DNA from 3 places in the Paenibacillus sp. J22R67 genome. Region 3 is predicted to be linked to each of the others. Evidence: riboswitches for the same ligand, from Rfam matches in the RefSeq annotation. Region 3 holds a riboswitch; each other region holds the start of a gene.

Region 1 (10,584 bases), on a different contig from region 3:
TTTCGGCCAATGAAGCTGCATAATCACTTGAAGCTACCGCCGTATTGGAGCCTGAGGAAGCTGTCGGATCATACTTGGCTGTAGATACCCTTGGATGAAACAGCTTAGGTGACTCGAAGCCTTGAGCCAGTAATTCCGAGCCAATGACCGTTCCGCCGGATTCGATCAGACTTCCATCCGCTTGTTTGGGGAATAAAACTTGAGCTACACCTGTCGTAACAAGCGGATAGATGAGCCCGCAAACGATCATGAACAATATAGATACACGAATTGCTACAAAAACCGATTTCATGACGCTATCTCCTCGTTTCTCTTTCTCTTTAAACGATATTCAGTCCGTGAAGTACCATATCAATGATTTTAATCCCAATGAATGGTACGACGACACCGCCAATACCATACAGCAGCACATTGCGGGACAATAATCGATCCGCTGACATCGCGCGATATTTAACGCCCTTCATCGCTATTGGAATCAGCAGCGGAATGATAATGGCATTAAAGATTAAAGCAGATAGAATAGCCGATTCCGGCGATGCCAGATTCATAATATTCAAGGCCTGCAGCTGTGGCATAGCTAAGATGAACATCGCAGGAATGATCGCGAAATACTTAGCGATATCGTTGGCGATGGAGAACGTCGTTAAAGCTCCACGAGTGATCAGCAGCTGTTTCCCGATGGAGATAACGGAAAGCAGTTTCGTTGGATCCGAGTCCAGATCGATCATGTTGGCGGCTTCCTTCGCAGCCATCGTACCTGAATTCATCGCCAAACCTACGTCCGCTTGTGCCAGTGCAGGAGCATCATTCGTTCCGTCGCCTGTCATCGCAACAAGCTTGCCTTCTTGCTGTTCCTTTTTAATCGCAGCTATTTTATCTTCCGGTTTCGCCTCTGCAATAAACTCGTCTACACCCGCTTCAAGGGCGATCGTTGCAGCTGTCAGGGGATTATCCCCTGTACACATCACGGTTTTGATACCCATTGCACGCAGTTCAGCAAAGCGCTCCTTCAAGCCAGGTTTTACAGTATCTTTGAGGTAAATAACACCATATATCCGCTCATTAATCGCTACAGCAAGCGGAGTGCCTCCGGCCTTAGCAATTCGGTTCGTAATTGTCTCTAAATCATTAGGAATTTTGCCGCCTAAAGCTGTTACATATTTTTTGATCGCGTCAACCGCGCCTTTACGAACTTTGGAGCCTCCGACGAGATTAAGCCCCGACATACGCGTCTCAGCTGTGAACTCGACAACTTCCGCACCTTCGTATGCACTCGTTTGCCACGATTCGCCAAGTTTATTGGCCAGCTCAACGATAGAGCGTCCTTCTGGTGTTTCATCTTTGACAGAAGCTTGCAGGGAAGCAAACGTGACGTCTTTGGCCGTTACACCACTTACAGGAACGAATTCGGACGCCATCCGATTCCCGAATGTAATGGTCCCTGTTTTATCCAAAATCATCGTATCGATGTCGCCAGCGGCTTCAACCGCTTTACCGGACATTGCCAGAACATTAAACTGTGTTACACGGTCCATACCGGCAATACCGATCGCGGATAAGAGACCGCCGATTGTTGTCGGAATCAGACAAACCAGCAGAGCGATCAGCGTGGAAATCTCTAATTTAACATTCAAATACTGTGCCATAGGCACCATCGTCATAATGACGATCAAGAAGATTAGCGTCAGTACGGCAAGCAGAGTCGTTAAAGCAATTTCATTCGGCGTTTTTTGCCGTTTCGCGCCTTCAACGAGTGCAATCATACGGTCTAAGAAAGATTCGCCTGGATCGGTCGTCACTTTGACAACAATATAGTCAGACGCTACCCGAGTACCGCCAGTTACCGAGGAGAAGTCGCCACCTGCTTCCTTAATCACAGGAGCAGATTCACCTGTAATCGCTGATTCGTCAATGGAGGCTAAGCCTTCAATGATTTCCCCATCGGAAGGGATGATCTCACCGATTTCAATGCGAACGACGTCCCCCTTACGGAGTGTCGTAGAGGACACTTCCTTATAAGAGCCGTCCTTTTGAACCAGACGAGCCTTCGTATCGGACTTCGTTTTCCGCAAAGAATCAGCCTGAGCCTTACCTCGCCCTTCCGCCAGTGCTTCCGCAAAGTTAGCGAAAAGCAGTGTGAAGAGCAGAATGAGAAAGACCGCGATATTATAAGCCCTGCCTACTTCTGTCGAGCCAAATAGATCAGGAGCAAGCGATAGCAGCAAGGTTATGACGGTTCCTACCTCAACCACGAACATAACCGGATTTTTAATCATTACCGCTGGATTCAGTTTCTTGAATGAATCCACGATAGCTTGATTGACAATTTCTTTTGATAATGTTTTTTTACGTTCCACAGCCATGTAAATCCTCCCTCTCTATTACGTCTATCCTTAACGCGCTGCCAAATGTTCAGCAATCGGCCCCAATGCCAGCGCCGGGAAGAACGTTAGAGCACCGATAACTAATATAATCATGATCAAAATCCCCATAAATAAAGGCGTGTTGGTCCGAAGTGTGCCTGTTGTAACAGGTACCACACGTTTGGTTGCCAGTGAACCTGCGATAGCGATCATGGCGATGATCGAGATGTATCGGCCTACTAACATAACCAAACCAATACTCATCGCATAAAAGTTCGTTCCAGCGCTCAATCCGCCAAAAGCAGATCCGTTATTAGCAGCACCTGAGGTGAACGCGTAGAGGACTTCCGATAGGCCATGCATGCCTTGATTCGCTATGGAAGTGACCGATTCAGGGCGAATGAGCGCCCAAGCTGTCGGTACTAGAATAATGAGCGGATGCGTCAGAATCGCGATCGCAGCCAGCTTCACTTCTTTGCCTTCAATCTTTTTGCCCATAAATTCTGGCGTACGTCCAACCATCAGTCCACAAATGAATACGGACAAGATGAGATAAAGCAACCCGTTTAATAAGCCGACCCCTTTGCCTCCAAAAACGTTATTTAACATCATTTCAGCTAAAGGAACAATGCTTCCTAGCGGTGTAAGCGATTCATGCATCGAGTTTACACTGCCTGTTGTAGCAGCTGTAGTAACGGTTGTGAAAAGTGCCGTTTCGGATAGTCCGAAGCGAACTTCCTTACCTTCCATATTGCCATGTACACCAAGCGCATCTACAGCGGATATACCTTTATACTCCGCATAGAACACCGTGGAAAGCATAACCAAGAAGATAATTCCCATAGCAGCGAAGACGGTCCAGCCTTGCTTTTTGTTCTTACTCATTAATCCGAATGCGTATACCAGCGAAGTAGGCAGCAGCATCATACAAATGATATGGATCATATTGGTAAATGGCGTTGGATTTTCAAAAGGATGGGCAGCATTCGTTCCGAACCATCCGCCACCGTTAGTACCGATATGCTTAATCGATTCAAAGGAAGCGACCAATCCACGAGTAATCGTTTGTTCGGCCCCTTCAATCGTTGTCGCTTGAGCAGCTCCCAGCAAGGTTTGTGGAACTCCTTGAAAAACTAGAACTAAAGCAACAATGAAGCTAAGCGGCAGAAATACGCGAGTAATCGCCCTTGTCATATCCACATAAAAGTTTCCGAGATTGTCTTGACGGCCAACTAATCCGCGGATAAAAGCTACAGCTACTGCGAATCCCGTTGCTGCCGACGTAAACATCGGGAACGTTAGCCCTACCATTTGAGATAGATAGGACAGTGTATTTTCACCACTGTAAGCTTGCCAGTTCGTATTCGTAATGAAGGAAATCGCAGTATTAAAAGCGATCGTTGGCGATACATTGCCGATCCCATCGGGATTAAGCGGTAGATACTTTTGAAGCCGAAATACGGCGTACATCAGGATCATCATGACAAAATTGACGATTAATACAGCTCCTAAGTATTTTTTCCACCCCATCGCTTCTTCTTCTTTTACACCCACTAACCGATAGGTCGCACGCTCAAAGGGACCAAACACACGATCCAGGCCGCTCTTTTCATAACCAAATACTTTCACCAAGTAACTACCCACTGGCTTTACCAAAAGCATGATAATCACCAGTGTGATGACTACTTGTAACAATCCCATACCCATAGTAGGTTCTCCCCCTGCTTACTTAAGTTCATATTTATCCATTAGAATTTCTCCGGCTTTACTAAAACAAAACCGAGATACACCATGATAGCTACCGCAATTAGTCCAATCACAATCATTTGGTTGCCTCCTATAAGTTTTCATCCAAAAACTTGCATCGAAAGCATCAGCTTACGCTTTTTCACAAAATTTCATAAATCCCCAGAACCCCAGGAAGGTCAATGCCATTAATAAAATCATTGTCACATCGTTGTACATAGCGCACCTCCTTCAAATCAGACAGTACCTAATTTATTGGTTTTTTGTAATAAAGTGGATAGAAGGAACTTCACATCACCATTTTTAGAATAAATAACGTAGTCAGCGCCTAACCCTTTATAAATCAATCTAGGATTTACGCTTTGGGTAATCACATACATAGACCCTGATGTCCAACTGCGGCATATCTGAATGTACCGGCAGCATAACGTCAAGCTCTCTTCGAACAAAATAATGTTTCCGATTGGATAATCGGGAATAATAGGTGTAGATGAACCCGGTACCGATGTATCCACTTGGATGATTTTTTTCACTCCCTGCCCCTCTAGCTTGAGTTTTTCCATCTTATTGTTTGTTAATGCAACAAAAGGAAAACTACTCAACTTTATTTGTTTCATAAAGTCTTCGCCTGCCTTGGTAGGCGCAGCTATTAGCAGCAAATCGCTTTGCATGACTTTCATCGCTTCCTCTCTTACCTGACTCATTGTAACGCCGAACGGTATAAAAATGAGGTAAAGAATCTATAGCGTGCATATAAAAAAAGCATAAAAATGCCTGCTTAGAAAGAGACATAAGCCTCTGAATGGTCAAAGATATAGGAACGATTCGATAGAACATCTACCTCTTTTTTGCCTATAGATCTATGATGAAGCTTATCTGACAAGTCCGTTAATGCCGACTCTATAACATGAGTCCTTGTTTCCCCCCATGCCTCTTTCTTCTGATGCACATATTCCAAACCGTCCTCAAGGGAAAGCCCTTTGAGCTTCTGAAAGACAACAGCCCATTGAACGAAATCTCCCTTCAGGTTGCCGCAAGGAATTTCATAATCCCCTAAACCGCTCGTCCCCAGACTTGTTGAGATCGAAAGCATGCCGCACAGGCAGTCGCGGCCATGTCCAGGCAGCAGTTTATCGGATAACTCATCATCAAAGCGATAGCATTCAATTCGGGTAATCTTGCATTCGGGAACCATTGGTAGATTCACTCTCCTCAATTTTTGGACAACAAAAAGAAGCCTGCGAGCAGAGAATCTCTGCTCTCGGGCTTCATGGCAGCTTCTATATACAAGCTGTAATTAGCACGATAGAACGTTGGCTCTCTCCCAATTCGCTTACGAGGTTAGCTGTCGGATTCGGGCTTGGAAGCGCCCTACCTTGGCAAGCTGGAGCTTGCCTTGGATTCACCCCGCGAAGACGTTGCTCTAGAGCCGTCCTCAATTGGTTCCCCCGTTCCCCTTGCGGGAACTCAGCATTTTCAACTTGCTGTGAAGTTGATGCTCTGAATCTTACGCCTTGGAGCTCAGCCTGTAAAACGTACCGCAATCTCTTTTTCGGCATAATGACTAATGGGTGCGCTTTCAATTAATCAAAGCATTCATTATCACTATCCAAGCTTCGTTTTCCTTCCATTTACGCCATTTTTATCGTTTTTTTATGGGTTACCCCACTTTTCTTTACCCCATTTTTATCACTCCCAGCCTTACAATTAAGGAGCAGAACACACACATTATTTCTGTCAGGTCTTACGTGCAAAGGAGAAATGACGATGGCTTCTACTCCCCATTATTATTTAGGGTTAATCCCCGAAGCGTTAAATCCCATCGCTTTAACTTATGAGTGGTTCGGTGTCTTATGGCTAGAAGAAGCTAACCGTTTCCCTATTATTGTCGGGTACTGGTTCTGTAAGGCGAAGTCGGAAATTATTCAAAAAGCGCAGCAAGCCGGATATGCCAAATGGACGGAAATCTCCGAGCATTACGTGATCATGAACATGTACAGGTCTATACGAAACAAACAAAAGGAGCAAGATTGGGAGAAGCGATCTAGGCTATCTATCCGCATGAATTTCACAGCCCCTTGGAAGAACGTTCCCTCTGGACTATATGTGATCAAATCGAGAGATACCTTCCCGCTGCATGCTTCTGCCATATGTAAAAAAAGGTTCTTCCTTTGGTTAGAACACGCGGCCGTGTGTGAAACCGAGCAAGAACTTCAAGCTTTCATCATGCGCGTGCAAAGAGAGCACTATCTTGGGAAAACAATTAAGGCTGGGAGCCCCACGGTGTAGGCAGCCTGACATGCAAAAAACGCCAGGTTGGTTTCCTGACGTCCTCATGATCCAGCGTAATTCCCAAAAATCTAACGGAAATCCGGCCTAGTTTTTACGAGGGGAGCTACAGTCCTCTATTTTAAATAAAATAAACGATTTCCTCTCAAGGCGGAACTACAGGCTCCTATTTGTCCTCCATGGCACGTTTTTTAAGTGAAATTGGCAAAATAGCGGAACGTAGTTCCGCTAAACATCGAATATCTGGGTTTTTATCAAAATAGCGGCGTGTAGTTCCCCATAGCTGTCAAAAAAACCGTTTTAATATGCTCGAATTTATTTACACATCTACTTTTTCAAATGATACGGCACCGTCGTCACGATCAGATCCCGCCTGTACAGCAGAAACGCGCGGATCAGCAAGCTGGACTGATTATGGAGAATGTGCTGCCAGTTTCGTTTGGGGATAAACTGCGGAATCAAGACCGTTACCCGGTAGTTCGACTCATTCGCCTTATGTTCCACGGTATCGATGAATTTCGTCAACGGTTGAATGATGCTTCGGTAGTGAGAATGCAGCGTAACTAACCGCACATCCGGCTGCCAACACTCCCATTTCTCTTGGAACTGCTTCTCGGCCTCCCGATCAAAAGCCACATACACAGCAATAATCTGGTCCGGCGCCAGCGATTTGGCGTAATTCATGGAATTTTCCACGACATGTGTAATTCCCGCGACAGGTATAATCATCACATTGCCTTTGATCTCGACGGAAGGCTCACATGTCGTGATTCGGAGCTGCTCACCGACAGCCTCATAGTGCTTTTTGATTTTATGGAATGTATAAACAATTAAGGGGAGGAAGATAAACACAGGCCATACCTGCCCCAGCTTTGTGATAAAAAAGATCAGCATCACGGTAAAGCTAATCAACGCGCCAATCAAATTGATCGTTAGTTTGACGATCCAGCCTTTAGGTTTCTCGCGTACCCACTTCACCAGCATTCCTGTTTGCGCGAGCGTAAAGGGGATAAACACACCAACCGCATACAGGGGAATGAGATGCTCCGTCCGGCCTTTAAAAGCAATAATCAGAATGATCGACATAACCGCCAGGAAAATGATCCCGTTCGAATAGCCCAATCGATCCCCTCTGATCGTAAACATTCTAGCGATATATTTGTCCCTGGCCAAATTAACAGCAAGTAAAGGAAAGGCCGAATACCCGGTATTCGCGGCAAGCACAAGGATCATCGCAGTGGTGCCTTGGATGATATAGTACATGTAATTCCTCCCAAATGTTTGGGAGGCAATCTGTGAGACTACTGTTTCCTGCGCTTTGGGAACGATGCCGTAGGCAAAAGCCAAATACACGATGCCCGAAAATAAAATGGCAAGCAATAACCCCATAGCCGCTAAGGTTTTGGAGGCATTATTCGGTCCTGGCTCTTTGAAGTTTGGAATCGCATTGGAGATTGCTTCCACGCCCGTTAATGCCGAACTGCCGGATGCGAAAGCTTTTAATAACAAGAACAGTGTAATTCCCGCAACCGGCGTCCCTATAGTAGTATGCACTTCAGGTGAGACTGTCCCTGTCACCCCTTTATACAAGCCTACGCAGATTAATATAAACAACGCCAAAATAAATAAATAGACGGGATAGGCAAGGATCGAAGCTGACTCCGTGATCCCTCTGAGATTTAGGATCGTTATGGCGATCACGAGCAGAGTAGCTATGTTCACATTGTAGGGATGGAGCGACGGGAAGGCAGAAGTAATGGCGTCTGTCCCCGCCGAGATGCTGACCGCCACTGTTAGGATGTAATCCACCAGCAAGGAGCCACCAGCGAGAAGGCCCGCATTCACACCCAAATTCTCCTTCGAAACGACATACGCTCCGCCCCCACGGGGATACGCGAAAATAACTTGCCGATATGACAAAATGAGAGCCAATAATAGAATGAGCACACCGACACCGATCGGTACCGAGTACCAAAGAGCCGCGGCGCTTATTGTGATAAGCACAATCAGAATCTGTTCAGGTCCATAAGCCACCGATGATAGCGCGTCGGAAGACAGGATCGCTAATGCCTTTGTTTTGTTCAGCTTTTGCTCCCCTAATTCGGCTGATTTCAAAGGCTGACCGATGAGTAACCTTTTCAATGCAGACAACATCATACCACCGCCAAATTTTTTGAGTTCATCCTCCCTTAAATTACCCTCGAAGATACAATAAGAACCACAATTCATACTGCCAAGTTTCTACAAAAGTCGAACAAGCCATGTGATAAAATGGAACCGAACGTCTACTCAGTCTATCCATTGGATGGTGATGACATTGACAGAGGGATCTCCGATTCGGCCTACCACATATCGCGAGCTAGCGCCCAGCGTGCATTGGGCTCAACTGCACCAAAGAACGCCTCAATTCAAATGGGCGCGGCGCATTTACGATTTTCAGTTTCTCTATGTCATTCAAGGCGAATTGCTGGCCACTTTACTGGGGAGATCGCTGCTGATTCCGGCTGGAAGGCTGCTGCTTATACCAGCTAACGTGTATCACACGATCGAAGTGTTGACAGCGCCGCATGTTCATCTGCTGGGGATTCATTTCGATTTCTTTAGCGACCTGCGCGTGAAGCAAGGGGATATTGTCGTGGATGAAAGCAATCCGCTTGTGGATTGTTTTTGCGCGATGCCTTCTATCGACGGGACACCTCTGTTTCCATACGGATACTCCATCTCGCTTCCTCCTGCTGTCGTTTCGCTGATGGAAGCGACCATCCATGAAATGACCGAGCAGAAACAAGGCTTCGAAATGGTTTCCAAGGGGCTGATGCTCCAAATGCTCACACTGCTTATCCGGCACCAAGCCGAGACCGATCGTACCCTTCACCCGAAATATCAAGAAAGCTTACAGCATCTAGCTCATGAACTCAAAACGAGTTACCGAAAAAAGTGGACCAATGGCGATATGGCCGCTTTCATCAATGTTCATGAAGACTATATGAGTAAGCTTTTTAAAGATATGCTCGGCATGAGCCCTAATAAATACCTGCAATCCGTCCGGCATCAGCAGGCTAAGCGGCTGCTACGCGAAACGGATAATAAAATCGAGAGAATCTCGCTGGAAGTCGGCTATGATGATTTTCACTATTTCAGTCGTATATTTAAAAAGTGGGAAGGGATGTCGGCTCAGCAGTATCGCAAGTTTTCGCAATTCATTTGACTAGACATGACTCTTCCGATAATCCGATGGATAACTCGAACAGTTCTCCACAAATAATTTGGTGAAATGCCGCGTGCTGTAGTAGCCAACCTTCTCCGCGATTTGCTTCACTTGCAAATTCGTATTGAGCAGCAGCTCTTTGGCCTTCAGCATGCGAATATTCGTTAAATATTTAACGAATGGCGTTCCTGTTTTTTTATTAAACAGCATGCTTAAATAGTTGGCAGACACATTGAGCTGCTGGGCAATTGAACCTATCCCGATATCATCCATATAATGCTGTTCGAGATACTTTACGACCTGCTCGATCAGATCAGCCGTGACTGGCTCCCTGGGCTTGATCTCTCGCAGCTTGCTTTCCCCCATCTCCCTCAATGCCCTGATCACTTCAGTCTCTGGCCGCGTGGCATCGGCATTATAAGCACCTCCAACACCTAGTGCCTGCACCATATACAGGTGAATGGCCCGCTGCGTTTGCGCACTCGAACTTCGTTTGCCAGCTAGCAGCAATCCCTCCAGCTCTCCAACAGCCGTTTGATAATTCAAATACGCCCTGAAATACATATGCTGCTTAATCGCGCAGAAAAGCAAACTGATTTTGGAGCTATCAGGAACCTGAGCTTCTGACTCCAGATCTACATACCTAATGCGCTGCCCGATGCCGCGAACCACACGTAGATGGCTCCATTCCCCAAGCTGGGCAAGCTGGACATTCAGCTGATCGAAGCCGCGGCACTCACCGGTTTGTAGAATCGTTATAGCTAAACCCTCTTGACGATAGGGTTCAGCAATACAGGCCAGCTCGTCAAAAAATTGCTGCACTTGTTCCCTGCAATCAAAACCTCTCAACGGATCCCAAGAACCAATAACCGCACACTCACCATCAGGCAGCGACACCATGGCAAAATTCATGCCATAAACGAGCAAGCCTTTCATACGCTCACGCAGGTCATCATAAAAGGCGCAGGTCATGTCCGA
Region 2 (10,584 bases), on a different contig from region 3:
GTATGCCGTGCTCGATCAATGGAGTCCAAAACCTGAGGACTTCGCGGTAATGGCAGCGACGGATGCCATTTCTCAGGAATATGCCAAAGTGCAGGGTGAATCGCTCAAGGTAGCTATGAAGAACAAATACAGACGCGATATTCCGTTTAACCCTACGTTCCCTGAACTGAGCGAGACTTCCACTTCATTCGGCCCCTTGTCTGATGATATCGAAACGAAGGTTATTACAGGCGGTGCTCAATATTCGCCGCAATGGGGGTTGGAGCAGCTTCGCAAGGAATGGAAACGTCTCGGCGGCGATAACGTTGACAAGTTAGCGCAAGATTGGTATCAGAACAATGTGAAGGGCAAGTAAATTTTCATAGACGGCTAAACAGCCTCCCGATTCGAACAGGAGTCGGGGGGCTATTTCATACGAATAAGGAGTGTAATTTCACAATGACTATTGATCCGAAGATGATGCTGCTCGAGCAGCTTGGTAACTGGCATGAGGAATATACGCCTGAGCTGCGGATGGTTCGCAAGCCTTTCCGTACACCGGGATATCACAGCACACTGAAAAATGTAGCGTTTACTCATCCTACCTTGGCAGCTTGTGTCTATGCGCTGGGACTACTGGATAGCCGTCAACCTCTTCATGTTGAAAGAGCACAAGGAATACTTGAACAAGTGATCAGTCTGCAAGACCAGAATCCCGAGAATGCTACCTTCGGCATCTGGTCTTGGTTCTACGAGGAGCCGCTCGAAATGATGGCTCCACCGGACTGGAATTGGGCGGACTTCTGTGGGAAGCGGCTGGTGCTAGCGGAGCAGCGGCATTCCGATTTACTAAGCTCGGAGCTGCGCGAGCAAATTCGGCATGCACTTTTTTGTGCGTGCGACGCCATTATGAAGCGTAATGTTGGTCCTAGCTATACGAATATTGCGATTATGGGCGCTTTCGTTACTTTGCTCACAGGTGAAGTCTATAGTGAAGAAAAGTACTTGAATTACGGTATGGAGCGGCTGCGACTCTTTAGCGAGTACACGAAGCAGCTGGGAACTTTCCAAGAGTACAATAGTCCGACGTATACGATTGTTGCGATACAGGAATTGTCCAGCATACATACGGCAACCCAAGTTGCGGAAGCGAAACAGCTCAGTTCTGAACTGCTGGATGTCGCATGGGGTCTGGTAGCTGAGCACTTCCATGCCCCTAGTAAGGAGTGGTCTGGCCCGCATAGCCGTGCTTACAATACGCTCATGACGCCAGAAATTTTATCTTTCGTACAGATTGCAAGCCACGGTGAGTTGAGCTTCATGCCAGACGATCAGCTGGCGTACAATCTGGACTGGTACGGGAATGACATTTGGTGTCCTGCGAAGTACATACCGGCTTTCAAGCGAACAGAGACAATGGAACTTGTACAGACGATTAGTAAAGACGAGGCCGGCCATATCGTTAACCAAGCAACTACGTATATGGAAGGGCCAGTTAGTGTGGGCACATTCAGCAAAGATGTGATGTGGAATCAGCGTCGCAATTTGTTAGCCTATGTACGCAGTGGTGACGCATCCACCTATGTTCATTTGCGTCTTCTGAACGAAGGTTACGACTACTCTTCCGGTATCTATTCCAGTGTTCAAAAGGGGAAAGATGTGCTTTTCGGAATCGGCTTTTGCACGAATGGCGGCAATACGCACATTGGACTTGATCCAATTGACGGGACTATCGAATCAGCGGACTTAAGAGTTCGCTTCGAGATTGGAGGAAGCCTGCATGAGGTGAGGGCAGAAGCTGTCTCGCGTGAAGCCGAATCAGCCGTCGTACTCATAGCCAAGCAGAAGCTGCATGTGAAACAAATTTTCGCAGCCTTTGATGGGGAACAGCCTGGCTGGGAGCTCGGGGAGGAACAGAATAAACTGTTCCTTGATTATGTCATCTACGCTGGTGAGCGGAAGAGGTTTGATTTTGTTGGCATGCAGGAGGCGCTTCTGCTGTTTGCATGGCGTCTGGGCGAAGAGAGAGATGAGCTCGAAGCTACGGCTGCGGTCATACAAGCAGGAGAGAGCTCAGAGGTTCAAGCAGAATTCCATGCTCCGAACCGTGCCGATCTTCAATTGTCGCTGCCGCTCAAACCTGCAGAGAAGGCGAAAATGCTGCGACCTCGGCCCTAACTTTTACTGATAAGAAATGGAGTGATCACTGATGGCTAAAGGATCTACGATTCGTAATGAGTTCCATCCATTTGAAGATGCGTACACGGGCCGTGTTATGACTCGTTTGACAGCGCCGGAGCAAGTGAATCATCATCCTTATTTTTATTATAAAATGATCACAAACGATAACCGCTACCTCATTTATGCTAGTGAGCGTGAAGGAACTCGTCAACTTTACCGGATGGATCTGAACGATGGATCGGCTATGCAATTAACGGAAGGGCCGGATATTCATGATTTCAGCTGCAGTCTGACGAGTGACGATAACTACTTGATCTATTGCAGGGATCAGCGGATCATGCGATTGGATATGACCACGCTGAAGGAAGAGGTCTTGTACACGTCACCATCAGGGTGGAAATCGAATGCGAATCCCGGTCTCAGCTCAGACGACAAATATCTTGTTATGGTCGAAATCAATGAAAAGGATATCGTGCCAAGTAAAGGGGATTGGTCTAACTTCGAGCCTCAATGGGCAGCGAAACCGCACTGCCGAATCGTCTACTTGGATATTGAACAGCGGACTAGCCATATCGCGCATGAGGAGCAGAATTGCTGGCTGGGGCATCCGCAAATTCGCCCGAATGACCCATCGACCATTTTATTTTGTCATGAAGGTCCTGGGCATCTGATCGATGCCAGGCTCTGGCTGGTCCAAAAGGATGGGACGCGGCTGCGCTGCGCGAAGGAACAAACGCATGATGAGCTCATCACACATGAATATTGGCTTGCAGATGGCTCCAGATTTGCTTATGTGTATCGGCATAAGGACGATCTCTACCACGAGAGCATTCGGTTCATGGACTCGGATACGTTGGAGGAAGAAGTCTGGATGAACTGCTCCAAGTATTGCCACTTTATTTCGAATGCTACTCATACGCAGATCGTAGGGGACGGGCAACTACCTGAGCAGCATTTCATTTATTTAGTGGATGTAGCATTGAAGCAAGAAGAACGGCTATGCTCCCATGGAACTAGCTGGAAGTCTTACGGCCATACACAGGATGCCCACCCGCATCCGACTTTCTCGCCAGATGGCTCGTTTATTATATTTACCTCTGATATGGAGGGAGTTCCCTGTATATATAAAGTGGATTTGGTATCATGAGTTTTATAAGAACCTAGTTATGTGAATGCGCAAGAAAACGATAAAACGGCTGCTGTGAAGCAGTCGTTTTTTATTTATGGCGAGTTCAACAATGATGTCAGGACGTCCCCCACAAAAAATAATTGCGTAACGAACTCTATAATATACCAATTTTTGGGATTATGTCTTTCGAAGGAGGCGAACGTCGTGAATTCGATTTGGGCCATTCGAACAGGAATTCGGGACTTTATTGAGGCTATCCTTGTGATTTGCCAAGCATGGATAGAGAAATATCCGGTTATGAAAAAGGCTTATACGATTTTTTCTTGGTTGTCGCTAATTGTGTTTGTTCTGAGCTTATTTTTCGCAAAAGAATCACGTGCCATGATGGTTCAGTATGTATGGTCGATGTATGTGCTGCTGCAATTTTGGTTTCTATGCCGAAGCAAAACGATGCCGTGGAAGCAGGTCGTTCTGTTCGTATTTGCAGGTGTTTTCATCGTCGTACCATTCACAACTCTTACGGTCAATGCGTTCCACGTGCTTTTCGGCGGAAGAACGTCAGAGACTTGGTCCATGGCCGTTATAACACCCATTTTCGAAGAATTATGGAAACTCCTTCCCCTGGGGATCTTCCTATTCTTCTCGCGACGAGCCTCCGCTCTAAGTTTAGGAGATTATACGCTTATCGGTGCAGCAACAGGTGTCGGCTTTCAACTCATGGAGGAGCTTGCCCGAAGGTGGTTAAATTCCGGTATTCTTGCTAAAAAGTTTGGCTATAGCTTTACGATGCTAGGCGGCGAAACGATCCATTGGGACTTCTTCTCGTTGTTTCCAGGACGCTTCGAAGAAAGTCTGTTTCCGACGATGATGACCGTCGGTCATCCGGTACATACTGCTATGATTGCACTAGCGTGCGGGATTGCTTATCGGCTGTGGCCTAGATTAACGAAATGGGTCATTCTATTCCCTGCAGCTATATTACTTTGGTCTATCCTTGATCACGCGGCGTATAATGGGCAGCACAAGCTACCGGGATGGGTTTTCCAGCTTCATGATTGGACTGGCAGCGGTTATCAAACGCAGCCTGTCTTCCTGCTGATGCTGGCTGCATCGCTCATTGCTGATTATTTATCGCTGAATAAAGTACGTCAACGCCTGCCAACCCTGCCGAACGAGCCGTTTCTCAATCCGTTCTCTGAGCTGTGGAACATCTTATCTTCCCTGTTCCTAGAGCGGGGGAAATTCGGTTATTGGCTTGATTTCTACCGGCACAGGCGTGAGCTTGGATTTAATTTGCTTTATGGCAATGAGGAAGCACTCGGTAGACAGGAGCACATCCAGAAACGGATGAAGGTTCTGTATCAGGTACTCACTGGACTTGCTGCGTTTCTGCTTGTGGCTGCTCTGTATAAGGGTATGGAGGGCTACTACTTAGGCGGCGATCGACTAGCTTGCTTTGCTTGTATGTTCGATTCGTTACAAAATTGGTGGGATCGGTTGTCGTGGTTCGAGCAAGGTGCAATTATTCTTGGGACTATAGCGTTGTCGTTGCTGTTTGTTGGGTTCTGGCCTGCTGTCGGGTTCGCGTTGACTACGACTGGAATTGCCGGCAGTGGGCATGAGATTGCAGGGTATATACGTGATCCAAAGAAGCTGCTGACACCCGAAAATGCGCTCGCCGTTGCTACAGGTATTATATTAAGCCGAATTCCATTCGGCAGAGCTATCGGCTGGTTGGGGAAGAGAGGGCGGCGCTACGCCCGCAAAATTCTCGACAAGCTGGGTTCCCGAAAGCTGGATATTGACGTGCCAGGTAAGCTTAAAATTGAAGAGGTTATTGCACCGCAGAGTGGGAAAGCCATTAAGGTCTATACAGATGGAGATACGATAATACCCGTAGATAAAATTGAGAAATATTTGAGAGGCAAGGTCAATGTTAACATTCAAGACGTGAGGGAACAGATCCGAGATTTAAAGAGATTAAAACAAACCCAAAGAAAAGTATTTGATGCAGACCCTCATAATGCCGAACAGTTAAAAAGACTTGAAAAGATGAAACATAATTTTGATCGCTCAGATGATATGCGGCAAAAACTCGAATCGATAGGATTAAGTGATACAATAGAGAATAACCAATCCATTGCCAATCATTTATTAGAAGTAGGAAAACAAATAAGACCTGAAAATACGTTGGATTTCCCAAGCATACTAGAAGGTCCTAATGGTAAACTCAAAGTACTAACAACGTGGAAGATGGTTAATGGACAGCCGTATCTTTCAACAATAAAGTTAATCCCAACGACCATTTAAGTATGGAGGTATAGAATGGATAATAAGAAGCAAGATGAGAAAGCAGCAGCATTGGACAGGATCGTTAATTATGAAACATACATCTCCAATATGGATACCGATCAGTTAATTGCGATTCTAAACAGTTTAGACAATGTTGAGGAAGTCACTACAGCGTTAACTGAACTGTCCATAAAGGATAAGGAAAAAGCATCACCTTTCTGCTCGAAGATCCTGGAAGAAAATTTAGGGGATGCGTATCTTCAAGCCGTTGCATTTAATTTGTTATATGAAGATAATCCTGCAAAAGCAGTAGAGATAGTTAACAATCAGGTAGGAAGTGCTCCTGCGGCACTACTAGGGGCAATTATGGACAGTTTATCCGCTGACAGTTTACAACCTCAGGGACAATCATTCTCTTCAGAAATGCTGAAATCCATTGTAGACAGATATTTAGATTTAAGTGATGCGGATAAGGAACGTATTCTTGACAATTATGAGTGGTTCCAAGAATCCTACGAGAGTAAGCTTTTGTGATTAGACTTAAGGCAGCCGGCCAATTGGAACGGCTGCCTTAAATTTATATTTGACATTAGTTTGACGTCAAACTATAATCGAGATATGAAACCAAGAGATGCTGTATCACTTATATCCAAAATTAGAGAAAAGACGAATCGGTTTATTATATCCGAGATGGCGAAATACGGGGTCGAGGATATGGCTATTTCACATGGAGATATTATCTTTGCACTGTTTCATGCGCCTAGATTGACTATGGCGGATATCGCCAAGAGAATTGATAAAGATAAGTCTACTGTGACTGCACTCGTTGACAAATTGGTGCGTATCGGCTATGTGACTAAGGAAAGGGACAGCGAAGATTCAAGGGTCGTATATGTTGCCTTAACGCCAAGAGGGGAGGAACTGAAGCCTGTATTTGAAACCATATCCCAAGAAATGTTAGACGTATTTTACTTTAATATCTCGGATCAAGAAAAAGAAGAATTGCTGCGAATTCTAATGAAAATTTATCACAATTTTTAATTTTTTTTGTTCTAATAGTTTGACGTCAAACTAAATAACGAGGAGGAGCTTTTCATGAGAGATTATACGAAAGATTTGCCAGATCATAGGGTGAAATACATCGGAGAAAATGATCTATTCTTAGAAGTATTCGAGGGAGATGACCTTCCAGAGGCAAATCCAGAAAGACCTCCACTTTTATTCGTACACGGTGCTTACACGGGCAGTTGGATGTGGAGTAAATACATTCCTCACTTTATAAATAAAGGATGGCAATGTTATGTTATGAATTTAAGAGGACATTACAAGAGCAGAGTGCTCGATTTGACAAATGTATCCTTCGAAGATTATTTGGAGGATATGTTGGAGGTACTGGCTGAATGTGGTGTTCCTCCGATTCTCATTGGCTTTAGTATGGGTGGAATATTGAGCCAGAAGCTGGCTGAGACGGTTGAACTCGTAGGCTTGGTGGTGATTGATACAAGTATAAGCAAGGAAGTTTATGAATCTGTACCTTACAAAGAAATAGGACAAATGACACTGGGAAGCATCATGCCTGCCCCAACCCGAGAAGATTATTCAAGTATAGATGAATCGGTAGATGACATTGATTTTCAGAGAAAATATTTGGCTATGGAGTCGTTAAAAGCATTTAACGCTTTTTATTATTCATTGGGATCAAACGGTGGAATTTCGATAGACAGCAGGTTGATAGATATGCCAAGTTTGGTTATTAAGGCAGTAAATGGTGAGGAGGATGACATGCGCGGGAAGGTGACGGCTGAGCATCTCCATGCTGAATATACGGGGCTTTGGAATACAACGCACACCGGCCTGCTAGTCGGGCAAAGATATAAGGAGGTAGTAGATCGAATACTAGTTTGGTTGAAAGGCATGCATGACTAATGACATAGCAGATATAAGAAAATATTACTATTGCTTCTCTTTAAACATTGGAGTAAATTGATAAAATACGCTTAATTCTTTAGATTAAAGAAGCGGGGGAACCAAGTTTCCTGGGGTGAGTACACATATATTGTGTTAGGGTTAACTTTCAACCCGAATCCGTCAGCTAACTTCGTCAGCGTAGAAAGAAAAGGTTAGAAACATTAATTGGAACCCTGTTACATGAGGTTCTATTCCCTCGCTTCCTTTTTCTCTTCTAGAGAAAATAGGAGGAACTAGACATGCTGCTTACGAGAGTAACCAATGGGTTGAAGAATCTTATTCAAGTGAAGAGATCCAACGATTCTTTACAACGTCAACACGAGATTCTTCATTTAAAACAGCGGTTAGAGGAATTCGACATTCAATTTCCGAATTTGGCTTACCAACCATCAGGCGTCGAAACACAGACATTAATGGAAATAAGCAAAACGGTCGCTCAAAACAATGAGCTGCTCAATCAACTAAGTTCCGAAAAGGAATTAGCGGTTGAACAATCACTAGCCAGTCGTGTCGGTACTTCCCCGCAAATCCTGGAGGATCATCACAATTTTATCGTAACTATGGCGCATATCCTCAGTGGTCCGTATCCTTGCCTCAGAGAGTACATTAGCAGCAGTACTATTTAACTATCTTCAACAATAGAGAAGGAGCTTGCCTGCGGGCAGCTCCTTTTTTGTTAATTTAAGTAACGGAACTTCAAGTATAGATACGGCCAAAAAAGCGCTTGATAAGCTCGGAAACATGCTGGCTTTGTTCTTCGAGAACAAAATGCCCTCCACATAAAAAATGAGTTTCCACACATTTCAATAATTTTCCAAAGGTTAGAGCCCCTTCTATCGTAAATATAAAATCATTTTTGCCCCAGGTTATCAGGGTAGGAGGTTGATACGTTTGCAAGTATTGCTGCCAAGCGGGATATTGTTCTACGTTTTTGCGATAATCGTAGCCCAGTTCCAGCTGGATTTGGTCATTGCCTGGGCGATCCAAGAATAATTGGTCCATTAAATAACCATCGGGGCTAATCAGATAAGGCTGGCACACGCCAGTAACATATTGCATTTTGGTAAAATCAAAGGTTACTAGCTTGGCAAAGGCTGCCTCTGTTGCAGGACTTCGATCGGCCCAGAGTGCTTTGAAAAGATCAAAGGGTTTTCCTAACCCGTTTACACTTACCACGGCATTCTGAATAACGAACCCAAGAATGCGCTGTGGATTACGAATAGCCAGTCTGAATCCGATAGGACCCCCATAATCATGGGTGTACAAAATATAATGAGAAATACACAGATTATCAATAAGCTTTTCAATCATCATAGATAGATTCTCGAAGGTGTACGAATAGTCTTCTACGGTAGGCATGCTGCTATTACCAAATCCAAGATAGTCAGGAGCAATGACGTGAAATCGGTCTGATAGTAGAGGAATTAAATCCCTGAACATATGGGATGAGCTTGGAAAACCATGAAGTAGGATGATTGTTGGATTGTAAGGACTTCCGGCTTGGCGAAAAAATAGATCCCAACCATCAATCTTCATTTTTTTATAATGTACCATGATTTCAACTTCCTCTCCGGCGAGCTCATACTATTCCCTAACAAAAATATGTGAATTTGACGTATTTAAGTACTTAGGAGCTAGAGGACGTGGTACAATTTAGCATAAGGTAGCTAGTTAGTTTTCACATTCATTAAACCGGTATTCATCCAAATGAGAGGGAGAGACCAGACATGAAACAAGAACTACTAAATGAGCAATCGAGAAACCAGACTTCCCGTACACCAATTATTACCGAACTTAAGGTTATTCCAGTTGCAGGGCACGATAGTATGCTCTTCAATCTTAGTGGGGCTCATGCTCCATTCTTTACACGTAATATCGTCATTCTTAAGGATAGTGCAGGGCATACGGGCGTAGGTGAAGTACCAGGCGGTGAGAATATTCGTAAAACGCTTGAAGATGCGAACGCACTGCTTATCGGTCAATCGATCGGTCAATACAATAACATTCTTACCAAAATTCGCAAGCAATTCGCTGATCGAGATATGGGTGGACGCGGTTTGCAGACTTTCGATCTTCGCATCACGATACATGCCGTTACGGCTTTGGAAGCCGCATTGCTTGATCTCTTGGGACAATTCCTTGGTGTTCCTGTTGCTGCACTTCTAGGAGAAGGTCAACAGCGCGATAAAGTAGAGATGTTAGGCTACTTGTTTTATATAGGTGATCGGAATCGAACAAATCTCCCGTACCTGGGGGCAGAGGATGCTGAGAACGAGTGGTTTAGACTGCGTCATGAGGAAGCGCTTACACCAGAGGCCGTTGTGAAACTAGCCGAAGCGGCTCATGAGCGATATGGATTTAATGATTTTAAGCTGAAAGGAGGCGTACTGCGCGGTGAGGAGGAGATCGAAGCGGTCACAGCACTAGCGGAACGTTTCCCTCAAGCCAGAATTACACTTGACCCTAACGGGGCATGGTCTTTAGCTGAGTCGATTCACCTATGCCGCGATAAGCATCATGTATTGGCTTATGCCGAAGACCCATGCGGAGCAGAAAACGGTTATTCCGGCCGTGAAATTATGGCTGAGTTCCGGCGTGAGACAGGCCTTCCTACGGCAACCAACATGATCGCTACCGATTGGCGCCAGATGGGGCATACGATTCAGCTGCAATCTGTCGATATTCCGCTAGCCGATCCACATTTCTGGACGATGCAAGGCTCTGTTAGAGTAGCTCAGATGTGTCATGAATGGGGACTGACGTGGGGATCTCACTCGAACAATCATTTTGATATTTCACTTGCGATGTTTACCCATGTGGCAGCCGCAGCACCGGGGAAAATAACGGCGATTGATACGCATTGGATATGGCAGGACGGTCAGCAGTTGACTAAGGAGCCGTTTCAGATTGTTGGGGGCATGGTGGATGTTCCGACCAAGCCGGGTCTGGGCGTAGAAATTGACATGGACGCTATTGAAAAAGCGCATCAGCTTTACAATAAGGAAGGTTTGGGAGCGCGTGATGATGCGTTGGCT
Region 3 (10,584 bases):
CGCAAAATCAAAGAAACGATATATGCCGTTCAATTGGAGATGCAGCTAAGCAAGGATGAAATTCTTGCAGATTATTTAAATCAAATTTACTACGGTCACTCGACCTATGGCATAGAAACAGCGTCTGAGCTTTTCTTCGGCAAACACGCTAGTGAATTAACCTTGGCCGAAAGCGCTATGATCGCGGGTGTCCCGAAAGGGCCACGTTACTATTCACCTTATTATGATATGAAAAATGCGCTGGACCGCCAAAAAATCGTGCTTCAAACGATGGTCCGCAGCGGATTCATCACGCAGGCTGCCGCAGACGCTGCCGGCAAAGAGAAGCTGACCATCCAACCGCTGACGAAGAAGAAACCCGCAGCGGCCCCTTATTTCAGAGATTATGTACGTACGCTAGCCACAGAAAAGCTCGGTATCCCAGAGGAGCAATTCGACGAAGGCGGCATTCGCATTTACACGACACTCGACAAGAAAGCGCAAGAAATCGCCGAAAGTGTCGTCACTGGGCAGTTGAATGGCAAACCTGAACTGCAGGCAGCTCTAGTCGCCATCGACCCGCGTACCGGGGAAATCAAAGCGATGGTCGGGGGACGCGACTATACAGAAAATCAGTTCAATAGAGCCTTATCGAATACAAGGCAGCCGGGGTCCTCTTTTAAACCAATTGTGTATATGGTAGCTCTGCAAAATGGGTATACACCCGTTACACAGGTGAAAAGTGAACCGACGGTGTTCACGTACGATGAAGGCCGCCAGCGTTACACGCCAAGAAACTTCAACGACCAATATGTCAATGCGAATATCGATATGCGGCAAGCGATTTCCAAATCCGATAACATCTATGCGGTTCATACGATTCTGGATGTTGGTCCTGCGAAGGTCATTGATCTGGCCCGCAAGCTAGGCATCGACTCACCGATGAAGCCATTACCATCACTGGCGCTCGGCTCCTTCCCTGTAAGCCCGCTTGAAATGGCATCCGCATTCGGAACGATTGCGAATCAGGGGCTTCATAAGGAAGCGACTGCGATTGCACGCATTGAGGATGCGAATGGACAGATTCTATATGAAGCGGCTCCGCAAGAAGAGCAGGTCCTTGATCCAGCAGTTGCTTATGTGATGACGAATCTCATGGAGAGTGTTTTCGAGGAAGGCGGTACGGGTAACCGTGTTGCCAGTACGATCAAGCGGCCTATCGCCGGTAAAACCGGAACGACCGATACGGATGCTTGGCTGGTCGGCTTCACGCCAGAGCTCGCTACAGCGGTATGGGTCGGCTATGATAAGAGCCGGGACATCTCTACCGTCGAGTCGCATCTGGCTTCACCTATTTTCGCGGAATTCACGGAACAAACGTTGGAGGCTATCCCGCCTAAGCTGTTCCAAATTCCGGAAGGCGTAGCGAATGTCTACATTGATCCCGTGAGCGGAAAGTTGTCCAATGAGGATTGCCCGAACGCTCATCTCGAGGCTTTTCTAGCCGGCACAGAACCAACGACTTACTGCACTGGCAAACCCGCCAAGCCCGCTTCCAATGAGGATAAAAAGGATTCGCCAAAAGGCCAAAACGGCTCTTGGTGGAACGACATCAAACGCTGGTGGAATGACTAATTCCCAGTCTCCGCGCAGCTTTCAGAGAACACAAAAAGGCAGAACTAAGCGCGTCTTAGTCTGCCTTTTTGCTGTCCTAGTATATGAGGTAACATACACTAGGGTCTAGTATACTCGGTTCACCTTGGCGTAACAATGGATGACACATAATGTTCATAATCTCAAATAAGGCCTTGCTGCGATTAAGAAAGAGCGTTTTTCAGCACATCATCCGAGCGGTTCCACCATTCTTCGTTGTGGCTGATTAGCTGCTTTTTGAGGGCTGCGCGCTCGCCGTCGGACAAGCCGTCAAGGATGAATTTACGCTTCATGGCGCCGTCCATTTTGTTCACGTGATCGGCCAGAATTTTCCAACCTCTGCGTGCCTCCGTATCGACCAGCATCTCGCAAGCAGACATGCCAGCATAGTACGCTCCCTCTTCGGTGCGGTCCACTGCCACCCAAACGATCCACGCCTTGCGTCCGTTCGGCACATCCTCTTTGTTCGTGGAGAATTTAATCCCCTTCTCGATTTTACTCTTAGCATGAAGCGTGCCCTCATCGAGGTACGCTTCATCTCCATCAATAATAACTCCTGATACATTGCTAAGATCGATCGCTCCAGCACCGAATCCTTTGTGATTGACTTTGGAGCTTACTATATTTAAGGCCAGCTTCTTTTTATCCGCTTCCATCGTTGCACCTTCCACTCATCGTAATGTTAAAATGACACCTTTGCTTTTATTGTAGCTAAAGTATTCCACGAGAACAAGAGCAGAGAGCTGGGGCTTGGCATAAGCCTACTTTTCGGCCATGGTAACAAATCTTTTCCACTCACAGAAATATTCCCTAGGTTGTCTACATATACATGCTGTAGATGCTTGTTAGGCGGGGTGAATCTATTGAGTGTTTTATTCAAAAACCGAAAGCTACAATGGTTCGTTGTCATGCTCCTTGCAGCAGGCACTGTCTTGCTGTCTGAAACTTTGCTCCCATCTGCAAGTAAACTGACGGTGCCTGTCGTCTCTAAGGAGGAACCGTCAGCACCGGCGCCGGACATGCAGGGTGCTGATCGCGGCAAATCTTCGGACAAACAAACGCAGGAACCGCTGAGCTACCGCATTGCGGAGTATCACATGAATGTTGCCTACACGCCAGAGACGAGGCAGCTCAAAGGGCAGCAAGCGTTATCGTGGGAAAATCCGGGTACAGTTCCTGTGCAAGAGATTTATCTGCATTTATATCCAAATGCATTCGCATCTAAGAAAACCACGTTTATGCGGGAGTCCGGCGGCAAGCTGCGGCAAGATGAAGCCACGGCTGATAGTACCGGCTATATGGACTTGCTTTCTGTCAAAACGGCTGACGGCGAGGACCTTACGCCACGCATGGTGTTTGTACAGCCCGACGACGGCAATAAAGACGACCATACGCTGCTCAAAATACCGCTGTCAAAACCCGTAGGGGCCGGTGAACGAGTCACCCTCAAGACGGAGTTTCTCGTCAAACTTCCCCAAGCCTTCGCCAGAATGGGCTATGTGGACGACTTCGTGATGGCTGGGCAATGGTTCCCTAAGGTTGCCGCATATGAGCGGGCCGGCACAAGGGGTCGCACGGAGCCAGGCTGGAATCTCCACCAATATCATGGGAATTCGGAGTTTTACGCAGATTTCGGATTGTATGATGTGAAAATTCAAGTGCCGGCGAACTATACGGTTGCCGCGACCGGTTTCCCTGTGAAACCAGCTGTGACGGAGAACGGGACGAAAACGTATCAATTTTATGCCGATGACGTGCATGATTTCGCATGGTCAGCATCACCGCACTTCGTGTATGTGGAAGAGCCCTTCTCTACACCGCAAATACCCGGGGTGAAGATCAAGCTCTATCTGGATCCCAACCATCAGGAATTGAAAGACCGTTATATGTACGCCGCCAAAAAAGCGCTATCCCGCTATAGTCAGTGGTACGGATCGTATCCTTACTCGACCTTGTCCATCGTTGTACCTCCTCCTGGAGGCAACGGCGCAGGCGGAATGGAATATCCTACGCTAATAACGGCTTGGGGCGCGGAGGACAAAACACCGGATCAGGAATTGGAACGCGTTGTTGTACATGAGATCGGACACCAATACTTCTATGGCCTCGTGGCGAGCAATGAGTTTGAAGAAGCTTGGCTGGATGAGGGCTTTACCTCCTATGCTGAGGATAAAGTGATGGAAGCCGACTTCGGAGCGACCCCTAATTTGCCTGTCGAGTCCAGCTACATTACTTCTCCAAACGCCCTACGCCAAAATGCATGGGCCTATACCGGACATGATCAGTACGCAGAAAATGTGTATACCAGAGGCAAGCTCGTGCTGAAAGCAATTGAGAAACAGGTTGGCACCAAAACCATGGATCGTATCATGCGGACTTATTTTCAAAAATGGCAATTCAAGCACCCCTCCACCAAAGACTTTCAAAACATTGTCGAGGAAGTTTCCAAAACGAAGTGGGACGACTTCTTCAATGAATATGTCTATGGCTCGATGATGATTGATTACACCGTTGAGAGCATCCATGTGAAAGCTGCAGGCAGCAAAGGAACTGGCCCTTACGAAAGTACGGTTCTCATCTCCAAGCGCGGCGGAAATTCGCCCGAAGTGCCGATTCAGTTCCATTTCGCCGACGGTACGGTTCTCGACAAAACATGGGACGGCAAAGAGAGCAGCATTGAGTACAAACTAACCCACACGACGCCTGTTGATTGGGTTCGCATTGATCCGAACTACTCGCTCATTCTAGAAAACAAACATATTAATAACTTCATGCAAGCAGAAGTAGATACCAAGTGGAAACTCCGCCTGAATCTCGGCATTATTCAATTCCTGCAAGCTATTTTCGGGTGGGTGGCCTGGTAGGCGCCCACTCTACAAGGCAAGTTTGCCTTCAGAAAACAACGCTTAGGAGGGACACCCGTGACAACCTATCTCAAATCCGGCTTCAGGGCGGCTCTACGGCAACCCTTCGCTACGATTGTTTTATTCATCTACCAAATGTGCTGGGGCATGCTGCTGTATAAGCTTGTACAAGGGGTGCTAGTTCCCCTCATGCACCGGTTTCCTGGCGGCGACCAGCCGAAGGAAGCGCTCCAGCTTTTTCTAGCCGAAAGTCAGTTCCAGTTATTCAAAACGGATCTTAGCCATTCCTACCTGTGGTGGCTGGCTATCTTGCTCCTAGCTCGCATGCTGCTCACCCCGATGATGAATAGCGGCGTCTACTACTCGCTCACACATTCGGATCAAAATGCTGGCTATCGCTTCGTCCGCGGCATCAAGGAACTCATGCTTCCCTTCTTCGCCGTGTATATAATCCGAATCGCCATGTCTCTGCTGCCACTCATCTGGGTACTGCCCAAAGCGCAGAAGGTGCTGGCTCACAGCACATCTTACGAACAAGCTTCCCTCGACTTACTGCCTTGGCTCATGGGGATGCTGGTTTATGGCTTCCTGCTGCATCTACTTTTTATGTACGTGCAGTTCGCTATTGCGGCGCATCTCGGCATCGTATCCACGGTCATAACGTTCATGCGGTATTCACTTCCAATTATCGGCCTTTCTCTGATACTTTTACTCAGTTCAGGACTTTTGGCAGGGATCACAGTTACTACGACCTATATCTGGGCAGGTCTGGTAGCGCTGATCATTTATCAGCTTTTCCCGCTCTTCCATATTTTCATGCAAATGTGGTCCATCACTTCGCAATATCAGCTTCTTTCCGCCAAAATGAGCCGATGAAACCTAATAAATAAAACCATTAATGGTTTAGATTTGTTCAATCCCCTTGCAAAAGGGGATTTTTTTGTCTGTAAAGCGAACCTTTACACATTTTTTCAGACCAAATTGCACGAAAAAGGAGGAATTTCGATGTTTATGACGAATTAAAGTGACTAGCATCAAAAAACCAAATATTTCATGCCGAATTCCTCATTTCTTGGGGAAACGGGGGAACCATACCGGGTGAATTGATCTTGCAAGACAGGGATCATAGGGAACCTTCAACCGAACCCTCCAGCTAACCTCGTAGGCACCGGAAGGAGACAAGCAGTTGAAAAAGGTTGTTGCTCTTCTTTTTAGTCTTGTTTTGTTTTTGAGTGTAGCTTTAGGGAGTGTGTCTGCGTCAGAATCCACATTGGACTCAACGGTTGACGAATTGATTGGAACACCGTACCGCGATGCGGGAACGACAACAAGAGGCTTTGATTGCTCTGGTTTCACATCGTACGTGTTCAATAAATTCGGCATTGACCTTCCTCATAGTTCAGCAGCTCAAAATAAAGAGGGCTACTGGATCGACAAAAGTGATCTGCGTAAAGGTGATCTTGTGTTCTTCGACACAGGGGGTAAAGGCGTTTCTCACGTTGGCATCTACCTTGGAAACGGTGAATTCATTCACTCTGCTTCCAATGAAGGTATCGTGAAAAACAAACTAAGCGAATCCTATTATGCGAAAAGGTATGTATCCGCTAGACGTGTTCTGTGGGATGATATCTATAATCAACTAACTGCTGAATCCAAGTAATTTTCTTGTTCCTCATGAATAAAGCCCAGACAAGCGTTAGCTCGAATGAGCCGCTTTTCAGGGCTTTTATTCTTTTCTTGTGGTTACAAATTTGTCAGAAGCGCTTGGGCTTCGAGAAAGGACACCAACCATGTCGCTAACAAGTGGAAACGACAACCCGCCATTCCCTGGTATCATTCAGTCCCTTGAGGAGCTAAGACCCCGTGTCGGAGAGCCCCACCTTGCCGTCCAAAATAAAGTTATCTCCAGCATCGACGATCATATACGCGCTTTTTTGGCAAAATCCCCTTTATTTTTCTTGTCTACGTCAAATAAAGAGGGTCTATGCGACGTCTCTCCGCGCGGTGACCATCCAGGCTTCGTCCATGTCCTGGATGATCGTCGTCTGATCTATCCTGAACGGCTGGGGAATCGCCGCATTGACTCTCTGCAAAATCTGCTCGACAATCCCCAAGTCGGCATGGTGTTCGTAATCCCCGGTGTCGAAACCGTGCTGCGGATTAACGGACGCGCTTGGCTGACGCAAGATGAGCAATTGCTCGAAGGTATGCAGCTTGGCGGCAAGCTCCCCGTTGTAGGGGTTGGCGTTGAAGTGCAGGAATGCTTCGTTCACTGCAGTCGCGCCCTCAAGCTATCCAAGATTTGGGAGCAAGACACTTGGCTGCCAGAACAGGAGCACCCGGATAGCATGGCAATGTTCCGTGCTCACGTGGCTCTGAATGGCGTCGAGCTGAAGGAATAGAGCAAAGCATCACCTTATGAGAAATTGTGTAACTTGACATAGCATGTAAGCCGTCCTATAATTACGACATCATGTTTCTAGGGTTCCGGGGCGCTGCAGCGCTGGTCTGGTCCGAGAGAAAACACACAGCGGATACGCTGTGATCACGGAGGGGAAAAAGCCCGGGAGTCTTATCGCGATGCGATAGTGCTTCCAGGCTTTTTCTTTTTGCCGCGCATCTTCGAATACTTATTGAAGGAGTGATTCACGGTGGCATGGTTATATCTGGTCATTGCAGGTGTTTTTGAAGTCGTATGGGCGATCTCATTGAAGTTCTCCAATGGTTTCACACGACTGATTCCATCAAGCATCACCATTGTCGGCATGATTATCAGCTTTTATTTTCTGGCAGCAGCTACGAAAACTCTTCCTATCGGCACAGCGTATGCCGCTTGGACGGGTATTGGCGCTGTAGGGGCGATTATTATCGGTACCCTATTCCTGAATGAGCCTATTAGTTTACTGCGTATTCTATTCATGATCCTCATTCTGGTCGGCGTTCTCGGCCTTAAGTTCACATCTGGACATTAAGCCTAACGTTTCTTACTTCACTTTGGCCGATGATTCTTAAGCCACTATGTAGCTAACATACCAGAAGGAGCTGCCTACAAATATTCGCAAATTCTCCGACAGCGGCTTAAAGATCTCATTCAACTCTTCATACGAATAGTAGTTTTTAATAATTTCATGCTTGGAGCCATCGGCCAGCTCCCTTCTTTTGTACGTATCTTCGCTATGTTCATTCGTAATCAGCTCTCCGCCTCTTCCTGGCACGTACACATTATCCGCAATAAACACGCGGGCTCCTCGTCCAAGCCGCTCGTGGAATCCTTGCAAAAAGGAGTCCACGCGATTTTTCGGAATATGCGAAAACCAGAAGTTGGCGAGTCCGCTGTCAAAGTCCCCTGTTACCTCAGAAAGCCTGTATGCATCCCCTTCTATGAAGGTGGTATTATGAAGCGGCCAGGACTTAGATTCCGCAATTTGCAGCACCTCTGGTCGTACGTCCACACCAACGATGTGTTTGGCCTTTTCCGCCATGAACTGAGTCCAATATCCGGTACCGCAAGCCACTTCCAGAACACGGCTCCCTGTTACCTGCTTCTTCACGATATCCGCCAGCATCGCAAGCTCTTGCTGATAGTCCGCATCCTCGCGGGCGTAAATCCGTTCATATTCAGCCGCTCGCGCACCGTAGTAATCCTGCACGCCTTCTTTCTCTTCATGCAAAAGCCGCTGCCGATCCTTCACCTCGTGAACGATCCGTTGTTTAGCTGCCAATAAGTCGGCAAAAATAGCTCCGCCCTGCGAGGCATAATTCGCCAGTAGACCATGCGTCGCCATCACAATAAGCTGCGTCATAGACAAGCCTGTTTCCTCCGCCATGCGCTCCAGATCAGTCTTCACCTTTTCAGGTAAGTAGACGGAAAGTCTTTTGGTTTTATCGTTCTTGTCATCCATTGGGAGGAACCTCCTTTGCGTTTTTCTCATTATAACATATATTATATGTCATTTGAACATATTAATTGTACCTTTTATTGCAAATGAGAAATTCAGGCTACTTAAAGAAGTTGCTACTAGCCTTTCACCCTCGCAAATCCCTCTAGTACACATAGAATACTAAGCAAGTATATTCATATGTTGATAGGAGATGGAGAAATGATTCCCAAACAACGTATTGCTGGAAAACCGAGCAGAATTGTTCGGCTCCCCAAGAGCGCAGGGCTGCCAAGAAGCAAAGCCATGCTGATGTACCGCACGCAACTTAGAAAGTACCATAAGCCCGGGTCGGGCCGCTTTCTGAGCCAACGCACCGTTTCGATCGGAACCGACAACTCGTGGTTCAATGCACAAATCATTCCCCGCGATCCTGCGTGGGTGCCCGTTACGAATGCCAACTATGTTTGGTACTCTGGCAACTTAAACAGTGAGAATGCTATCATTTCGACACGCTTCACGCTTGCTCAAAATAGAGCCATTCTCGGCGCTTCTCTCTTCCTATCTGTCGACAATTACGCCGTTGTCATCATTAACGGTGTGCCGCTCCTCTTTGACGGACCGCAGAATACACCTTCTTTCTACAATCCTGGTCGTACTTTCGACATTCGTCGATTTGTAAGACGTGGACGCAATGATGTCGTCATCATCGCCTTTAACCTTGGCGGACCGCGCACCGCGCAAATGCCTGCAGGCGTTGCCGCCAGACTCGATTTTCGACTCAGCAATTTGCAGTAATACTTTCTTATCTACTGAAAAAGGCCGGGCCTCCATCCGTGGATGGAACCCGACCTTTTTTACATCAATTGTCGTTCGCTCCCATAGCGGCGCTTCAATTGACTTAAGAAGAACTGCAGCGAGAGGAATAACAGGGCGAAGCTGGTACCCACACTCAAAATAATCCAAGGATGCAGCCTAATATATCTGGAGCCATATGCGATAAGGGATAACCATTCCCCCGATGTTGTGATGGTAATGGAGTAACCGGCATCGCTGTCACCAATGGTTTCTGTACCGCCAAGTACAATGTTAAACACAGCTAATTGACCCAGCAGGAAAAGCACTTGCATGAATTCGCTAAGGAACATGAACGTCATTTCATTCCTCATACAGGGGATTAAATGCCTAACTGTGCGATGAACAACGGAACCTCCCATTAAACGCGATGCTTCAATAAATAATTTATCATTATAATAGCGTGTACGTTCGGCTATCTGATGAGCAAGCGGAAATACGCCGATGAACGTGACGAGTATGACAAAAGTAGCGGAGAAGAGCATCTTGTAGTGCGCATCCGCTTTCACCCACTGATCGAGCCTCAGACCGAAATACATCCCGGCGAGTGGCGGAAACAGAAATACAAAAGCAGGTACGGATGCGACTACCCACTGCATCGCCTTTAGAACCCCCCACCCTTTGCCGGTGGTCCCGCTCCACAATCCCCAAGGCAGCGCTATCACAAAACGGAGCAGTGTTAGAGCTAAAGTCGTGCCCAGCGTGTACTTCAATCCGTTAAGCAGTAGGCTCAGCATATCAAAGCCCCGATGATCCGTCCCCAGCAGGAATGTACTATTCGGCGAGAACGGCGGGATGTTGTAACGCGTTTTCCCGTCTTGTTGATACTGTATCATGTTGATTTTGTCCGCTGGCAGAATGCCATGCGGCTTCAGCCATGTGCCAAATATCGCAACAAGGAGAATAAGAGCGATAAGCGCAATTGAGATGTAAAATGCGCTTGATGGACGTTTTATCATCGTGAGACAACCTCCCCTGTGCGAACGACAAACCTTTTACGCAGCAAGGCATACAGTACGTGAAAAGCCATCGCGAGCAGCACGAGCGACATGCAAATGACTGACATTGATGTAACGCTTTGCATAGCAGGCGAAGTAATGAAGCCTCCCAGGCCGAAAATGCCGCAGATCGCTTCCGCAACAGCCATACTTGCCAGTGCCAATGTCGTCGCCTTCGGCAGGATCGAGAGCAAATCAAGCATGACATTGCGCAGAACATGCGAGATCAGTACCTCACCACGGGTCAACCCTTTGGCTTGTGCGGTAACGACGTAGTCCTGACCTAGCTCACGCGTAATAGCGACGCGCATGGTACCGTAAATCGTAACCGACGGAATCAGCGCGATGGTGAGAAAT

What was found. A riboswitch is a leader RNA that binds a small molecule or an ion and turns the genes downstream of it on or off. The one in region 3 is predicted to bind cyclic di-AMP.
Region 1: linked by a shared signal. The riboswitch ahead of AC58VC_RS35450 (hypothetical protein) and the one ahead of AC58VC_RS37290 (C40 family peptidase) in region 3 are both predicted to bind cyclic di-AMP.
Region 2: linked by a shared signal. The riboswitch ahead of AC58VC_RS08400 (hypothetical protein) and the one ahead of AC58VC_RS37290 (C40 family peptidase) in region 3 are both predicted to bind cyclic di-AMP.

What each region holds. Positions count from the first base shown of each region.
Region 1 is NZ_JCAUAX010000018.1:28,848-39,431, forward strand. It holds gene kdpC (potassium-transporting ATPase subunit KdpC) at 1-292, opposite strand, end outside; gene kdpB (potassium-transporting ATPase subunit KdpB) at 321-2,363, opposite strand; gene kdpA (potassium-transporting ATPase subunit KdpA) at 2,394-4,064, opposite strand; gene AC58VC_RS35440 (potassium-transporting ATPase subunit F) at 4,112-4,189, opposite strand; gene AC58VC_RS35445 (hypothetical protein) at 4,346-4,789, opposite strand; gene AC58VC_RS35450 (hypothetical protein) at 4,888-5,304, opposite strand; cyclic di-AMP (ydaO/yuaA leader) riboswitch at 5,424-5,592, opposite strand; gene AC58VC_RS35455 (hypothetical protein) at 5,877-6,398, shown strand; gene AC58VC_RS35460 (APC family permease) at 6,726-8,552, opposite strand; gene AC58VC_RS35465 (helix-turn-helix transcriptional regulator) at 8,704-9,606, shown strand; gene AC58VC_RS35470 (response regulator transcription factor) at 9,607-10,584, opposite strand, start outside.
Region 2 is NZ_JCAUAX010000002.1:507,490-518,073, reverse strand. It holds gene AC58VC_RS08435 (extracellular solute-binding protein) at 1-355, shown strand, start outside; gene AC58VC_RS08430 (DUF8769 domain-containing protein) at 439-2,157, shown strand; gene AC58VC_RS08425 (oligogalacturonate lyase family protein) at 2,189-3,307, shown strand; gene AC58VC_RS08420 (PrsW family glutamic-type intramembrane protease) at 3,494-5,599, shown strand; gene AC58VC_RS08415 (hypothetical protein) at 5,615-6,115, shown strand; gene AC58VC_RS08410 (MarR family winged helix-turn-helix transcriptional regulator) at 6,200-6,622, shown strand; gene AC58VC_RS08405 (alpha/beta fold hydrolase) at 6,677-7,507, shown strand; cyclic di-AMP (ydaO/yuaA leader) riboswitch at 7,566-7,702, shown strand; gene AC58VC_RS08400 (hypothetical protein) at 7,789-8,175, shown strand; gene AC58VC_RS08395 (alpha/beta fold hydrolase) at 8,246-9,085, opposite strand; gene gudD (glucarate dehydratase) at 9,277-10,584, shown strand, end outside.
Region 3 is NZ_JCAUAX010000025.1:10,468-21,051, reverse strand. It holds gene AC58VC_RS37310 (transglycosylase domain-containing protein) at 1-1,614, shown strand, start outside; gene AC58VC_RS37305 (YwhD family protein) at 1,797-2,288, opposite strand; gene AC58VC_RS37300 (M1 family metallopeptidase) at 2,541-4,496, shown strand; gene AC58VC_RS37295 (hypothetical protein) at 4,554-5,372, shown strand; cyclic di-AMP (ydaO/yuaA leader) riboswitch at 5,541-5,679, shown strand; gene AC58VC_RS37290 (C40 family peptidase) at 5,683-6,156, shown strand; gene AC58VC_RS37285 (MSMEG_1061 family FMN-dependent PPOX-type flavoprotein) at 6,236-6,898, shown strand; guanidine-I (ykkC/yxkD leader) riboswitch at 6,966-7,068, shown strand; gene sugE (quaternary ammonium compound efflux SMR transporter SugE) at 7,148-7,468, shown strand; gene AC58VC_RS37275 (methyltransferase domain-containing protein) at 7,505-8,398, opposite strand; gene AC58VC_RS37270 (hypothetical protein) at 8,576-9,172, shown strand; gene AC58VC_RS37265 (hypothetical protein) at 9,232-10,188, opposite strand; gene AC58VC_RS37260 (ABC transporter permease subunit) at 10,185-10,584, opposite strand, start outside.